Regions from separate parts of the Massilia sp. NP310 genome, predicted to be linked through region 3. Evidence: riboswitches for the same ligand, from Rfam matches in the RefSeq annotation. Region 3 holds a riboswitch; each other region holds the start of a gene.
What was found. A riboswitch is a leader RNA that binds a small molecule or an ion and turns the genes downstream of it on or off. The one in region 3 is predicted to bind cobalamin.

Region 1 (4,882 bases), 1.0 Mb from region 3:
GCTGCCCTCGCCCACTTTGTCGCGGTCAAGCGCCTTGCCTGCCATCTGCCGGCCCAGGCCATAACCCAGGCGGGTCGGCAGGATGTCGCCGTCGACGGCGTGGAAGTTGCGGCCGGTCGGCAGCGCCTCGGGCGAGCGCAGCGGATCGTTGCCCTTGCCCGGCTCGATGTAGCGGCCATCCAGGCCGGCCAGCAATGCCGCCATCTCGCGCCGCGGCGAGTCGCGCAGTTGATGGGCGACGTCGGGATCGTCGATGCCGCTCTTCTTCATCGAATCGAGCATCAGCTCGAGCGACGCGCGGCTCCACGGCCGGCCGAACACGTGCAGGCCATGGGGCATGAATTTCTCCTGCAGCTTGGTCAGATAGTGGCCGATCTCGTGCGCCAGCAGGTCGTCGTCGGCCGCGTCGAAGCCGATGCCGCGCACCTCCAGCACGTCGGACATCGACGCTTCCAGCTCGGCGCGCAGGTTCAGGGCCACGACCCGCTCGCGCATCAGCTGTGCGGCCTGGGTCTTGAGCGATTCGGACGATGCGGCTTCAAAACTCTCGACGATCTGGCGCAGCGACAGCAGTTCGTCGTACAGCGGCGTGGTGGCCAGCGGCGGCGTCAGGTGGTCGACGATGATGGCCAGGCCGCGGCGCTTGGCCTGCGTGCCTTCGCCGACGCCGTCGACGATATATGGGTAGATGCCCGGCAGGTCGCTCGCGATCAGGCTCGGATAGTCGTCGCTCGATAGGCCGACGGCCTTGCCCGGCATGAATTCATAGGTCGAGTGGCGCCCCACGTGCACCACGGCGTCGGCCTTGAAGCGGTCGCGGATCCAGTGGTAGAAGCCCAGGAACTGGTGCGGCGGCGTGATGCTGGTGTTCGCGTGCAGCAGTTCCTCGTCCACTTCCCAGCCGCGCGGCGGCTGCGGGCCGATGAAGACGTTGCCGAACACCAGTCCCGGCACCAGCATCTTGCCGCCATCGACCATTACCTTGCCCGGCGCCGGGCCCCAGCCGCGCATGCCTTCGATGCCGTAGCCGATCAGGCGCCGGTAGAGGGGCGCCAGCGCCTTGCAGGGCCGTGGCCTGGCTTCATCGAGGCAGGCAAAGTAGCCTTCTTCCAGCGCATGCAGGTCGCGCGTGGCCTGCTCGCGCTGCGGATGGTCGACGCCCTCGACCAGGTGCAGCAGCTCCTCGATCACGGTCTCGGCCTGCTTGCGGCCCAGCGCGCGCTCTCCGGCCTTCTCGGCCGCCAGCACGTCGGCATGCAGGCGGCCCAGCAGGCCGTCCTGCATCTCGCCCCGCACCCGCGGCGACAGGGTCGCGAACCAGCGCGCGTAATCCTGCGCCGTGACGCCGTTGACGGCGCCGGCCATCTCGCGCAGGGCGGCGCGGTCTTCCGGCAGGTTGACGCCGCGCGCCATGATCATGTCGAGCAGCGCCTCGGGCGACGCTGGCAGGTCGCCGACCGTGTAGCCGGCGGCCTTGAGGGCATGCAGCATCCCGAACAGCGAGTCCGGCACGTTGAGGTTGTCGGCGCCGATGTTCTGGCGCCCCGGCGGATGGTTGTAGTAGACCATCGCGACCTTCTTGTCGGCGTTCGACTTGGCGCGCAGCGCCAGCCAGCGCGCCACGCGGCCCGACAGGCGATCGACTTCGGCCGGCAGCAGCACGGGCGGGCGGTTCTCGATGCCGGTCTGGCGGTCGCGCCGGGCCTGGCCCAGGGCCGCCACCACCATCGGCTGGCCGATGCCCTGCAGCTCGGGCAGGGCGACGCGGTACTGGACCGAATCGGGCGGCAGGCCGTCGGGCGACAGCTGCCACTGCATCGCGGTGCGGTCCGACAGGCGGATCGCCTTGAATACCGGGATGTCCAAACGCTTGAAAGCCGCCTCCACCGCCTCCCGGCCTTCGGCGGCGCCGACCACGAAATCCTGCAGCACCACCAGCGCGGCAGGCTTGGCGGGCGCGACCAGCTGCGGCAGGCGTTCGAGCGCTTCGCGCGAGGCGCCGCCCCAGCGCGTGAGCAGCTGCACGCAGGGCTGGCCGAGTTCTTCGATGCGCCGGCACAGCGCCGCTGGCACCACGCCATCCATGTTCGCCAGGTCGAGCACGACCACGGTCGGGCGCTCGCGCAGGCTGAGCGTCGACGCATTGCCCCACGCGGCGCCGTCCTGCAGCTCGCGCTGTCCGGCGCGCAGGCGCAGGGTCGGCTCGGGCTGCGGATCGGCCAGGGGCGTGCCTGGCGCGAGCAGGTGCCGCATCAACTCCGTGGTGTTGTCGACGCCGCCCGCCTGCCACACGCGGCGCGCTGCGAGCCAGTGGCGCGCGGCGGGCTCCAGCTCGGCCGCCTGCAACGCGGCCTGCGGCGGCGCTTCGCTCGCCAGCTGGCGCAGCAGCTCGGGCGAGAAGCCGGCCAGGCTGCCGTGGCGCGAACGCGTCATGAGGTTCAGGGTCGCCTCGCCGTTCAGCGCCAGCACCGCCGTCGCTGGCCTGGCGTGGCGCGCCAGAGCATCCTTCATGCGCCGTGCCGGATCGCCGAACAGCGACACCGCCAGGATGGTGTCGGCGCCGGCGATCCACTGCGCCACCTCGCGTTCGCCGGCCGCCATCAGCTGGGCCGGCGTGCGCAGCAGGATGCGGTCTTGCGGATGGCTGGCCAGGTGGCGGTGGGCGGCTTCGATCGCGCCCGGCGCGGCGCGCTCGGTGACCACGGCGAACAGGGTGGCGGCGCCGGCGTGCTGGAAGCCCGACATGCAGGCGAGCAGGAACACCAGCGCGACGCAGATGCGGACAGGGAGAAGCGTGTTCATGTGAACGTCGACCTTTCAGCTGCGCGCTTGACGCGCGCACGACAACAGGCAGCCGCCATCCTTCCACGATGAACAGGGACGCTTGCGCGCCGCGCAGGCGAGCGATCGCAGCGAATGACGCGAGCAGACAAAGAAGGAACAGCGGACAACCAACAGGCACGCCCTCACCCCGGGACGTGCGAATGCATCGTGGATGGCCGGTCTTCTGGCTCGCCGTCTTCCTTCCCCGGTCCTGCCTTCCCGTGCACGGGGCACAGTGGCGTTCGACCGGGGTCGTCAGGCTTACAGCAGCGGGGGCTGCGCCGGACTGGCGCGCGATGGCTATCGCGCACGTCACCGGCTTCCCGTTTCACCTCCCTGCAGACGAGCAGGAAGGCACCATTCACTTGATTGGGCGCGATTCTAACGCCAAGTTCGACCAGTTGTCACCGCATTATTTTTTGGCGGGCGAGCGCGAAGCGGCCCAGCGCGGCGACCAACAGCGCCCGATCGGCCCGAAAAATAAGTCGCATAGGTTTATTTAGCGGAAGGACGTATACTTACCGTCTCCCGCTGTCTTGCCCATCGAACGCCGCGCCATGCCGCCCTATAACGCACCGCCTCCCGCCTTTGACCCCGCCACCATGCCGCTGCTGCGCACCGTCGGCTCGAACCAGGTCGGCATGCGCGAGTTCAACGAGCGGGTCGTGCTGCAGGCGATCCGCACCCATGGCAGCCTGCCCAAGGCCGAAGTCGCGCGCCTGACCAATCTGAGCACCCAGACCGCCTCGGTGATCATCAACCGCCTGCTGGACGAGCAGCTGGTGGTCAAGCGCGACGCCGTGCGCGGCAAGGTCGGCCAGCCGTCGCAGCCGATCGCCCTCAATCCGGAAGGCGCGTTCTCGATCGGCATCCAGATCGGCAGGCGCGCGCTGGACGTGGTCCTGCTCGATTTCACGGGCGCGCTGCGCTGGCAGTCGTCGACGCCCTACGCCAGCCCCGACGTGGAGCAGGTGTTCGCCGCCATCGACGCCAGGCTGCGCGAGGTGGACGACTTCCTCGGCCCGGAGCTGGCCCCGCGCCTGACCGGCATCGGCCTGGCCGCCCCGCTCACGCTGGGCACCTGGCACGGCCTGGAAAGCCTGCTGCCGCATCAGGCCGAAGCCTGGCGCCGGGTCGACCTGCGCATCCGCCTGCAGGCCATGACGCCGCTGCGCGTGGACTTCGCCAAGGACACGATCGCGGCCTGCGTGGCCGAACTGGTGGCCGGCCGCGGACGCAAGCTGAAAAGCTATCTGTACGTGTTCGTGGACACCCTGGTCGGCGGCGGCCTGGTGATCGACGGCGAGCCGCACAGCGGCCAGTTCGGCAACGCCGGCGCGATCGGTTCGATGCCATTGGGCCTGGCCGGAACGGACGAACGCGGCGTGGCGCCGCAACTGCTCGGGGCGGCCTCGCTGGTGCGGCTGGAAGAGATGCTTGCGCAGGCCGGATTGGCGCCGCTGGCGTTCGGCGACGACCGCCTCTTGAGCGGCCCATGGGAAGCGGTGACCCTGCAATGGGTCGAGGAAGCCGCGAATGCGATCACCTTCGGCGTCACCGGCGCAGCCTGCCTGCTCGACCTGGACGGCGTGATCGTCGACGGCGCCGTCAGCCGCGCCCTGCTCGAACGCCTGATCGCCGCGGTGCAGGAGCAGATGACGCGCTACAGCTGGCAGGGCACCGAGCGGCCGCTGGTGATGGCGGGGACGATCGGGATGACGGCCAAGGTCATCGGCGCGGCTTATTTGCCGCTGCATGCGAACTTCGCGCCGGCGCATGGCTTGTTCCTGAAGGCGGCGCGGCGCTAGTGTCTTGAATAGGCTGCACTATAAAAAAACCCTGCGAATGATGCACTCGCAGGGTTTGTCGTACCGATCAGACCGGAAATCTTAGAACGGAATATCGTCATCCATATCCGAGAAGTTCGGCGCCGGTTTCGGCTGCGGACGCGCGGCCGGAGCCGGTGGCGCCTGGCGCGGAGCCGGACGCTGCGGGGCCGAGTAGTCGTCGTCCATGCCGCCGCCCATGCCGCCACCCATGCTGTCGCCGCCCATACCCT
Region 2 (4,882 bases), 840 kb from region 3:
CGCACAGGCGCAGGATGTCGCTGGCGACATGGTCGTCGTTGAGGGTGTACAGCGGGCGGTCCCAGACCTGGTAGAACACGCCTACTTGCGGCCGCCCGGCGTAGCGCGTCCTGAGCGCCGCGATGCGCGCGCCGTAGTCGTGCGCCGCCCGCCTGGCCACGGGCTCGGTGCCGAGCAGCCGGCCCAGGCGCAGCAGGCTGTCGCCGACCTGCTCCAGCCGGCTCGGCTCGCTGTAATAGACGGGGATGCCCAGCCGCGCCAGCTGCTCGACCTGGCGCGTCGGGTTGCCGCTCTGCCAGACTACCAGCAGGTCGGGCTTCAGCGCCAGCACGCGCTCGACATCGATCTTGTTGAAGCTGCCGACCTGGGGCAGCTTTTTCGCCGCCGCCGGATAGTCGCTGTAGTCCACTGCGCCGACCGTGCGCGCCCCGCCGCCGGCCGCGAACAGCAGCTCGGTGACGTGCGGCGCCATCGAGATCACCCGCTGCGCCGGCCGCGCCAGCGTGACCGTGCGCCCGGCGTCGTCGACGACGGCGATCGCCGCGAACGCATTGACCGAGGTTGCGGCCAGCACGGCCGCCAGCGCGGACTTCATGGCCTCAGAAGTCGAAGCGCAGCGACAACTTGAGCTGGCGACCGTCGCTTGGATAGATGCCGGCGCGGCAGTTGTAGGCCTGGCTGTAGTACTGGCGGTCGGCCAGGTTCAGGCCCGACAGCGCCACTTCCCACGGGCCGAAGCGGCGCGCATAGCGGGCGTCGATCGTGGTGAACGACGGCATGCGGGTGCTGCAGCTGTTGGTGAAGTCGTCGCCATAGCGCTGGCTGTCGACCCACTGGGCGCCGATGTCGGCGGTCTGACCAATGCCCGGCGTCCACGCCAGGCGCGCGGTGACCACGTGTTTCGGCACCAGCACCATCTCGCGGCCGGCGTTCGGGCCGTCGCGGAACTCGGCCTGCACGTACTGCCACGAACCGAGCAGGCGCCAGGCGTCGGCGAAGGTCGCCTGCCCTTCCAGCTCCACGCCCTGGCGGCGGGTCGGATCGAGGTTGGTGTTGGCGCCATAGCCGATGGTCGGGTCGTAGAAGATCTCGTTCGTCAGGCGGTGGCGGAACACGCGCGCGGTCACCTTGCGCGCATCGAGGCCGGCGCTGACGCCCAGTTCCAGGTCGCGCGAGGTTTGCGGCTCCAGCACGTCCAGGGTCGAACGGTAGCTGTTTTCATCGATATTGGCGATGCGGTAGCTGCGGCCGGCCTTGGCGAACACGGTCACGAGCGGCATCACGTCGATGCTGCCTTCCACGGTCCAGGCGTTGAGCGACTGCTTGCGGTGCTCGTTCACGACCGGCGGGAAGGCCAGCGGGTCGCTGTAGTTCTTCTCGAAGCGTTCGTGACGGCCACCCACCGCCAGGCGGGCGTTGTGCGGGGCGTTCCAACGCAGTTCGTCGCGCAGGTAGAAGGCTTTCGAGTCCTGGCGCGCGTCGCCGGCCGAGAACGCGGAGGTGACGTCGCGCTCCCAGCGGATCAGGTCGATGCCGGTGACGAATTCGTTGCGCTTGTCGCCGAGGTCGAGGGTGTGGCGTAGGCGCGGCGAGAACTGGGTCTGCTCGGCCTCGTAGATCGACGTCGATGGTGCGCCGAAATCGTAGGTGGACGAGACCTCGCGCTCGCGATGCGATAGATCGGCCGCCAGCTCGAAGGCGCCGACACGGTGCTCGACGAAGGCGGTCACGCGGTCGGTGTCGAGCGAGCCGTAATCCTTCGGCGTGTTGCTCTGGGTCGGGATGGTCAGGAACTGCTCTTCGCTCAGCGAACCCGGCAGGCGCGAATCGGAGCGCGAACTCTCGAAGCGCAGGCCGGCGCGGCCGTTCGGCGCGTAGGCATACTGCACGCCGCCACTGAAGCTGGTCTGCTCGTACTTGTTGTTGTCGCGGTAGTTATCCGTGCTGCGGTCGCTTACTGCGGCGTCGAACGACCATGGGCCGGCGCCGTGCGTGACCGAGGCGCGCAGGTCGCGGTGGTCGAAGCGGCCGGCTTCGGCGAACAGGGAACCATGCGTTCCCGCGCCGGCGCCGCGGCGGGTAATGATGTTGATCACGCCGCCGGTGGCGCCATCGCCATACAGCACGCTGCTGCCGCCGCGCGTGATCTCGATGCGCTCCACCGTGTCCACGGGAATGGTCGACAGCACCGTGTGCGCCAGCTCGTTCTCGTTCAGGCGCACGCCGTCGACCAGCACCACCGTGTTCTGGGCGCTGTTGGTGCCGAAGCCCCGCAGGTCGAGGCCGAAGTCGGGCGAGCCGTCCAGGCTCTGGCGGCCGAACACGCCGCCGATCTTGCGGATCGCCGCATTGACATCAAGGGCGCCGGCGCTGCGGATCTGCTCCGCGGTGATGACGGTGGCGCCGATCGGCGTGGCCTGGGCCGGGAAGCGCGGGCCGGTGATGAGGACCGATGGCAGGGAGGACTGCGCGGCGTCCTGGGCGACGGCATGGGCGGAAATGGCGGACAGGGCGAAGGCGCAAGCCAGTGCGAGTGGCGCGCGGCGCGGTGCAGCTGCAAAAATCATGATGAATGTGTTCTCGGTAAAAGGCACCGGCCTGCTTCCCCGCAGCCCGGAGTCAACGGAAACGCCTGGCGCTTCCACCTGTATTGGCCGGTATCCGGGCTGGCAAGCATGACGGCCTCACCTTCCTGCGCAGAACAGACCGTACAGCGGCGCAGTGGTTGTCGAGACCGTCCGCCACGCTGCAGACGCAGGCGCGGCGCTTGTTGACCGTTGCGGGGGCAGCACACTTCCATGGCGGCGCGCGGCGCGGCCATGTCGTGTTTCCCGTTTAACTTCGCGTACCTGGATGTGCGCGAGAGCACCAAAACGGGGCGATTATACCTTGACAAGGTGCGACCTGCCCGGCCACCGGCAAGCTCTTGCCGCTTGGGCTAACATGACCGTTTCAATGCATGACAGGAGCGATCATGGCGCGCTTACCCACCTTGCCCACCTATTTCGTCTCGCACGGCGGCGGCCCCTGGCCGTGGATGCGCGAGCAGTACGGGTCGGCCTACAACCAGCTTGCCGACTCGCTGGCCGCGCTGCGGGCCGAGGCTGGAGACACGGTGCGCGCGGTGCTGGTCGTGACCGCCCACTGGGAAACGCCGCAGTTCATGGTGTCGTCCGGCACGGCGCCGGGCATGATCTACGACTACGGCGGCTTCCCGCCGCACACCTACCAGGTCAAGTACCCGGCCCCGGGCGAGCCGGCGCTGGCGCGACGCGTCGCCGAGCTGCTCGCCGCCGCGGGCCACCCGGCCGCGATGGACGCCGAACGCGGCTTCGACCATGGCACATTCTCGATGCTGTACCCGGTCTATCCGGAAGCGCGCATGCCGGTGGTGCAGCTCTCGATCCGGCGCGACCTGGATCCGGCCACCCACCTGGCGGCGGGCCGTGCGCTGGCGCCGCTGCGCGACGAAGGCATCCTGATCATCGGCAGCGGGCTGTCGTACCATAACCTGCGCCAGTTCGGGCCGAACGGGCGGGAGGCGTCACGCGCTTTCGACGGCTGGCTGCAGCACGCGCTGCTCGAACTCGATCCGGCGCAACGTGAGCAGGCCTTGCTGCGCTGGGATGCGGCGCCGATGGCGCGGGCGGCGCATCCGCGCGAGGAACACCTGATTCCGCTGATGGTGGCATTGGGGGCGGCCGAGCGGGAGGCGGCCGCCTGCGTCTATCATGAAGACGCGTTCATGGGGAATTTGACGGTGTCGAGTTTCAGGTTCGGGGCACCGCCAGCGGTGTGATTACGTCCCGCGCTTGCCGCGCGCCGCTTCTTCGGCCTTGGCGGCTGCCTTCTCGGCCGCGATACGTGCTTTTTCGGCCATCTCGGCCTCGTGCTGGGCCAGGCTGGCCGCGCGCGATTCCGGCGTCTCGAGGCTGATGCGGCCGAGCGCGCCCTGGCGGTAATCCTGCAGCAGCGTGTGCGCCGCCTTTTCGTAATCGAAATCGCCGCCGCGCACGCGAAAACCCCGGCGCTGGGCCACGCCCTCGATCACGGCCACGCCATCCATCCCTTCGGTCTTGAAACCATAGCGCGCGCTCAAGAGCTGCGGATAGCGCTGCAGCAGCAGCTCGCCCAGGTATTCGGCCACTTCTTCCTCGACCAGCGCATTGGTGCCGATCGCATGGCTGGCGGCCAGCATCAGGCCGTCGCTGGCCATGGCGATCTTCGGCCACAGCATGCCTGGAGTGTCGACCAGCACCACGTTCTTGTTCAGGTACAGGCGCTGCTGGGTCTTGGTCACGGCGGGCTCGTCGCCCACCTTGGCCACACGCTTCTTTAAAAGCGCGTTCATCAGTGTTGATTTTCCTACATTTGGGATGCCCATGATCATGATCCGCAGCGGCTTGGTCGGCACGCCGCGGTGCGGCGCCAGCGACAGGGCCAGGTCCGGAATGCGGGCGACGTCGGCCGGCTTCTTGGTCGTCATCGGATAGGCGGTCACGCCGTCCTGGGCGTCGTAATAGGCTTTCCAGGCGGCGGTCGCGTTCGGGTCGGCCAGGTCGATCTTGTTCAAGACCTTCAGGCAAGGGCGCTGGCGGAACTTGCGCAGCTCTTCCACCAGCGGGTTGCAGCTCGCCTCGGGCAGGCGCGCATCGAGGACCTCGATCACCAGATCGATGTTTTCCATCTGCTCGGCCGCTTCCCGCTTGGCCGCGTTCATGTGGCCAGGGAACCATTGAATCGACATACTATTGCTCTCTTAATCTTTCGTCCAAGGCGCTATTTTACGCTGAGCGTCGACACAAACGTAGCGGCGCAGCCACAAGGCCTCTTTCCATCGCGCACACCGTTGAGCTATTGCAACACTGATGACATATTCCGC
Region 3 (4,882 bases):
GCCGTGCAGCCGCTCGAGGTGCTGGCCACCTTCGGCGGCTTCGAGATCGCGATGATGGCCGGCGCCATGCTCAAGGCGGCCGAGCTGCGCAAGGTGCTGCTGATCGATGGCTTCATCGTCACCAGCGCGCTGCTGGTGGCCGCACGCCTGCAGCCGGCCATCCTCGACTACTGCGTGTTTTCGCACTGTTCGGGCGAGCATGGCCACGCCCTGCTGCTCGAGGAGCTCGGCGCCCGTCCGCTGCTCGACCTTGGCCTGCGCCTGGGCGAAGGCACCGGCAGCGCGCTCGCCCTGCCCCTGCTGCACGCCAGCGCCAACTTCCTGAACGAGATGGCCACCTTCGCCTCGGCGCAAGTGAGCGAACGCTCGGCATGACGCACCAGCTGCGCCTGTTCTTCATCGCGCTGCAGTTCTTCACGCGGCTGCCGATTCCGCGCTGGGTCGGTTTCGAGCCGAGCTGGTTGAACCATGCGTCGCGCTACTTCCCGCTGGTGGGCGTCGTGGTCGGCGCCATCGGCGCGCTCGTCTACCTGGTGGCCGCGCAGTGGCTGCCGGCGCCAGTGGCGGCCGTGCTGTCCACCGCCGCCACCATCTACCTCACCGGCGCCTTCCACGAAGACGGCTTCGCCGACACCTGCGATGGCCTGGGCGGCGGCATGACGAAGGAACGCGCGCTCGAGATCATGAAGGATTCGCGGGTCGGCGCGTATGGCGCGATCGGCATCGTCTGCATGCTCGGCGCGAAGCTGGCCCTGCTTGCCAGCCTGCCGCCGGCCAGCGCCATGGCCGCCCTGCTGCTGGCTCACCCGCTGTCGCGACTGGCCGCAACTTCCCTGATCTGGCAGATGGAGTACGCCCGCGCCGAGGGCAAGGCCAAGCCGCTGGCGGTGCGCATGAGCGACCGCGAGTTCGGCATCGCCGCCGTCACCGTGCTGCTGCCCGCGCTCGGCCTGCTGGCCTGCGGCCTGCTCGACCTGGCCGCGATCGTCGCCGCGCTGGTGGCGTCCCTCGTTGCAACCTGCTGGCTCGCGCGTAAGTTCACGCGGCGCTTGCAAGGCTATACCGGCGACTGCCTCGGCGCCGTGCAGCAACTGGCCGAAGTGGCGGTCTATATCGCGGTGCTGGCCACGCTCGGCCGCGGCGTGCTGGCCTGATGCGCCTCTACCTGGTGCGCCATCCGCGGCCCGAGGTGCCGGCCGGGCACTGCTACGGCCGCAGCGACCTGGCGGCGGATCGAGCCGACGTCGAACGGGTGCTGGCCGCATTGGCGAGCCAGGGGCTGCCCGGCGCGATGCCCGTCTACGCCAGCCCACTGGCCCGCAGCGCGGTCCTGGCGGCGCAGCTCTCGCCGGCGCCGGTATTCGACGCGCGCCTGGCCGAGATCGACTTCGGCGCCTGGGAAATGCGCAGCTGGGACGACATCCCGCGCAGCGAGATCGACGCCTGGAGCGCCGACCTGCTGCACTACCGACCCGGCGGCGGCGAAAGCGTGATGGACGTGGCCGCACGCGTGGCCGGTTTCGATGCCGACATCCGGCGCGCCGGACACGCACAGGCCCTGGTCATCTGCCATGCCGGCACCATGCGCCTCCTGCATTCGCTGCACCTCGGCGGCACGCTGGTCGAGGCCGCGCTGCGCGCTGCGCAGGCGCCACACCGGATCGGCTACGGTGAAGTGATGATGCTGGAAACCTGACAACGCCTTGGACAACGCCTTATAATGTGCGCGTTTTGGTGCTCGCGCCTGCGTTCGCAGTCGCAGTTAAACGGGAAACACGAAGCTCCTTTCAAGGGCCAACGTGTGCTGCCCCCGCAACGGTAAGCAAGTGCCGCATGCTCTCTTCGAGCCATGCGGCAAACCGTCCCCTCATACCACTGTGCGCATGCATGGGAAGGTCGGACGGCCATACTTGTCAGCCCGGATACCGGCCAAAAGGTGGCGTCGCCTCGCGCGATGCCGTTCAATCTGGCCTACGGGGACGTCGGCTGGTTGCCCTTTATAAGAAACAGTTCATGAATTTTCCAGTCACCCGGCAAGCCGCCGCGGTCTCGCTCGCCCTCGCCGTCATCTCGTCCGCCGCCGTCGCCGACGCACCGTCGCCTGACGCCATTCCTACCGCCGACACCGTCGTCGTCACCGCAACGCGCAGCGCGCAGCGCGCCGCCGACGTCATCGCCGACACCACCGTCATCGATGCCGAAGAGATCGCGCGTTCCGGCGCCGGTTCGGTGGCCGACATCCTGCGCCGCCAGCGCGGCATCGAAATCTCGCGCAACGGCCCGGCCGGCACCGCCACCAGCGTCTTCATCCGCGGCGCCAACGCCAACCAGTCCGTGGTCCTGGTCGACGGCGTGCGCTTCGGTTCGGCGACCACCGGCACCGCCAGCTGGAACGCGATCCCGCTGGGCGCCATCGACCGTATCGAGATCGTCTACGGGCCGCTGAGCACCCTGTACGGCGCCGACGCCATCGGCGGCGTGATCCAGATCTTCACCCGCAAGGGCGAAGGCGCCCCGGTCGTCACCGGCTCGGTTGGCGTGGGCAGCAACGCCACCCGCCAGCTTGATGCCGGCATCTACGGCAGCAGCGGCGGCCCGAACGCCGTCAGCTACGCCTTCGGCGCCGGCTACGAGGACTCGGACGGCTTCTCCTCCACCCGCCCGGGCGCCTCGGGCTACAACCCGGACGAAGACGGCTACCGCCGCCGCAACGCCAACGGCCGCGTGTCGATGGCGCTTGCGCCGGGCCACGAGATCGGCGCCCAGTTCCTGGTCAGCCGCCTGTACAGCCAGTACGACAGCGGCACCGCCAACTACGGCGTCCACAGCGACAACGACCTGAACACCGCCGCGGTCTTCATGCGCAACCAGATCCTGCCGAACTGGCACAGCACGGTGCAATACGCGCGCTCGGAAGACAAGTCGGGCAACTTCACCAACGCGACGCCATCCGGCGCCAGCCAGATCGACACCCAGCAGGATGAGTTCAGCTGGCAGAACGACATCGCCATCGGCCAGGACACGCTGCAGCTGCTGTACACGCACCGCAAGGAAGAGGTGCCGACGATGCAGCGCTCGCGCATCACGAATTCGTATGCCGCGGCCTACTCGGCCAAGCGCGGCCAGCACCTGGTCGACGTCAGCGCGCGCCACGACCGCTCGGTCTATGGCAGCAAGAACACCGGCGCCGCCGGCTATGGCTACGACTTCGGCAACGGCCTGCGCGCCACCGCCAGCGTCGGCACGAGCTTCCGCGCCCCGACCTTCAACGAGCTGTATTTCCCCGGCTACGGCCTGGAAACCAACAAGCCCGAAAAAGGCCGCAACCGCGAAGTGGGCCTGCGCTACGACGGCGACAGCTACCAGCTGGACGCCACCTACTTCCACAACCGCCTGACCGACATGATCGTGTCGAGCACCCCATGCCCGGACGGCGTCAACCGCAGTTGCGCCTACAACGTCAACGAAGGCCAGCTCGAAGGATTCTCGCTGGCCGGTGCTACGCGCCTGATGGGCGTCGACCTGCGCGCCAGCCTCGATTGGCAGGATCCGCGCGACGAGACCACCGGCAAGCAGCTGGCGCGCCGCGCGAAGAAGCACGCCAGTTTCGGCGCCGACTACACGATGGGCACGCTCAAGGCCGGCGCCGAGCTGACGGTATCGGGAGAGCGCTTCGACGACGCCGCCAACAACCGTCGCCTGGGCGGCTACGGCCTGCTGAACCTGCACACGACCTGGCAGTTCACGCCCGACTGGTCGCTGCTGATGCGCCTGGACAACGTCGCCGACAAGCAGTACGAAATCGCGCGTAACTACGGCACCAGCGGCCGCACCTGGTTCGCGGCCCTGCGCTACGGCATCCGTTAAGCTATAACCCCTTGCCCGCGGCAGCCAGGCCGCGGGCGTCCGAAACCAACAGGGCCAGCATGCACGCATCCGTCCCACCGCTACGCCAGCGCGCCACGCTCATCGTCGGCGCCATGCTGGCGTTTTCGATTGCCACCCTGCTGTTCGCGGGCATGACCGGATCGATCCGGGTGCCTCTCGGCGAGATTCCCGACGCCCTGCGCCAGCTCGCCAGCGGCCAGCCCGATTCGCTTTCCGCCTCCCTGCTCGAGCTGCGCGCCAGCCGCGCGCTGGTGGCGTTCGCGACCGGCGGCGCGCTGGCCCTGGCCGGCCTCATGATGCAGGCGTTGCTGCGTAATCCGCTGGCCGACCCGTATGTGCTGGGCGTCTCGTCCGGCGCCTCGGTCGGCGCCCTGCTGGCGCTGCTCCTGATGGCGTCCACGCTGATGGTCGATGCCGCCGCGCTGGCCGGCGCCATCGGCGTGGCGATGTTGCTGTACCTGCTGGCGCGGCGCGACCTGCGCAGCGGCCAGGCGGCCGAAGGTGGCGCCTCGATGCTGCTCCTGACCGGCGTGATCGTCTCGGCCCTGTGCGGCTCGGTCGTGACCCTGATGCTGTCGATCGCGCCCGAGGGGCGCCTGCGCAGCATGATCTTCTGGCTGATCGGCGACCTGGCCGGCGCGCCGCTGCGGCTGGCGCCCTGGCTGGTGCTGGCCGGCTGCCTGGTGTACGCCATGCGCAATGCGCGCGCCATGAACATGGTCGCGCTGCACGCCGAGAATGCAGTGACGCTGGGCGTGCGCGTCGGCGCGCTGCGCAAGGGACTGTTCTTCGTGTCGGCCCTGCTCACCGCGAGCGCGGTCACCAGCGCCGGCTCGATCGGCTTCGTCGGCCTGATCGTGCCGCATGCCTGCCGCTTCGCCTTCGGGCCCGACCACCGGGTCCTGATCCCGGCCGTGGTGCTGGCCGGCGGCGCCTTCCTCGTGCTGTGCGATACGCTGGCGCGCACCATCATCGCGCCGCAGCAGCTGCCGGT

Region 1: linked by a shared signal. The riboswitch ahead of KY496_RS17665 (cobaltochelatase subunit CobN) and the one ahead of KY496_RS22140 (TonB-dependent receptor domain-containing protein) in region 3 are both predicted to bind cobalamin.
Region 2: linked by a shared signal. The riboswitch ahead of KY496_RS25950 (TonB-dependent receptor) and the one ahead of KY496_RS22140 (TonB-dependent receptor domain-containing protein) in region 3 are both predicted to bind cobalamin.

What each region holds. Positions count from the first base shown of each region.
Region 1 covers NZ_CP080379.1:4,023,396-4,028,277, forward strand. Annotated here, with positions in the region: gene KY496_RS17665 (cobaltochelatase subunit CobN) at 1-2,802, opposite strand, end outside; cobalamin riboswitch at 2,980-3,200, opposite strand; gene KY496_RS17670 (ROK family transcriptional regulator) at 3,381-4,631, shown strand; gene ssb (single-stranded DNA-binding protein) at 4,713-4,882, opposite strand, start outside.
Region 2 covers NZ_CP080379.1:5,863,474-5,868,355, reverse strand. Annotated here, with positions in the region: gene KY496_RS25955 (cobalamin-binding protein) at 1-595, opposite strand, end outside; gene KY496_RS25950 (TonB-dependent receptor) at 600-2,567, opposite strand; cobalamin riboswitch at 2,635-2,888, opposite strand; gene KY496_RS25945 (class III extradiol ring-cleavage dioxygenase) at 2,975-3,799, shown strand; gene ylqF (ribosome biogenesis GTPase YlqF) at 3,800-4,747, opposite strand.
Region 3 covers NZ_CP080379.1:5,018,817-5,023,698, reverse strand. Annotated here, with positions in the region: gene cobT (nicotinate-nucleotide--dimethylbenzimidazole phosphoribosyltransferase) at 1-375, shown strand, start outside; gene KY496_RS22150 (adenosylcobinamide-GDP ribazoletransferase) at 372-1,154, shown strand; gene KY496_RS22145 (histidine phosphatase family protein) at 1,154-1,696, shown strand; cobalamin riboswitch at 1,716-1,949, shown strand; gene KY496_RS22140 (TonB-dependent receptor domain-containing protein) at 2,014-3,867, shown strand; gene KY496_RS22135 (iron ABC transporter permease) at 3,927-4,882, shown strand, end outside.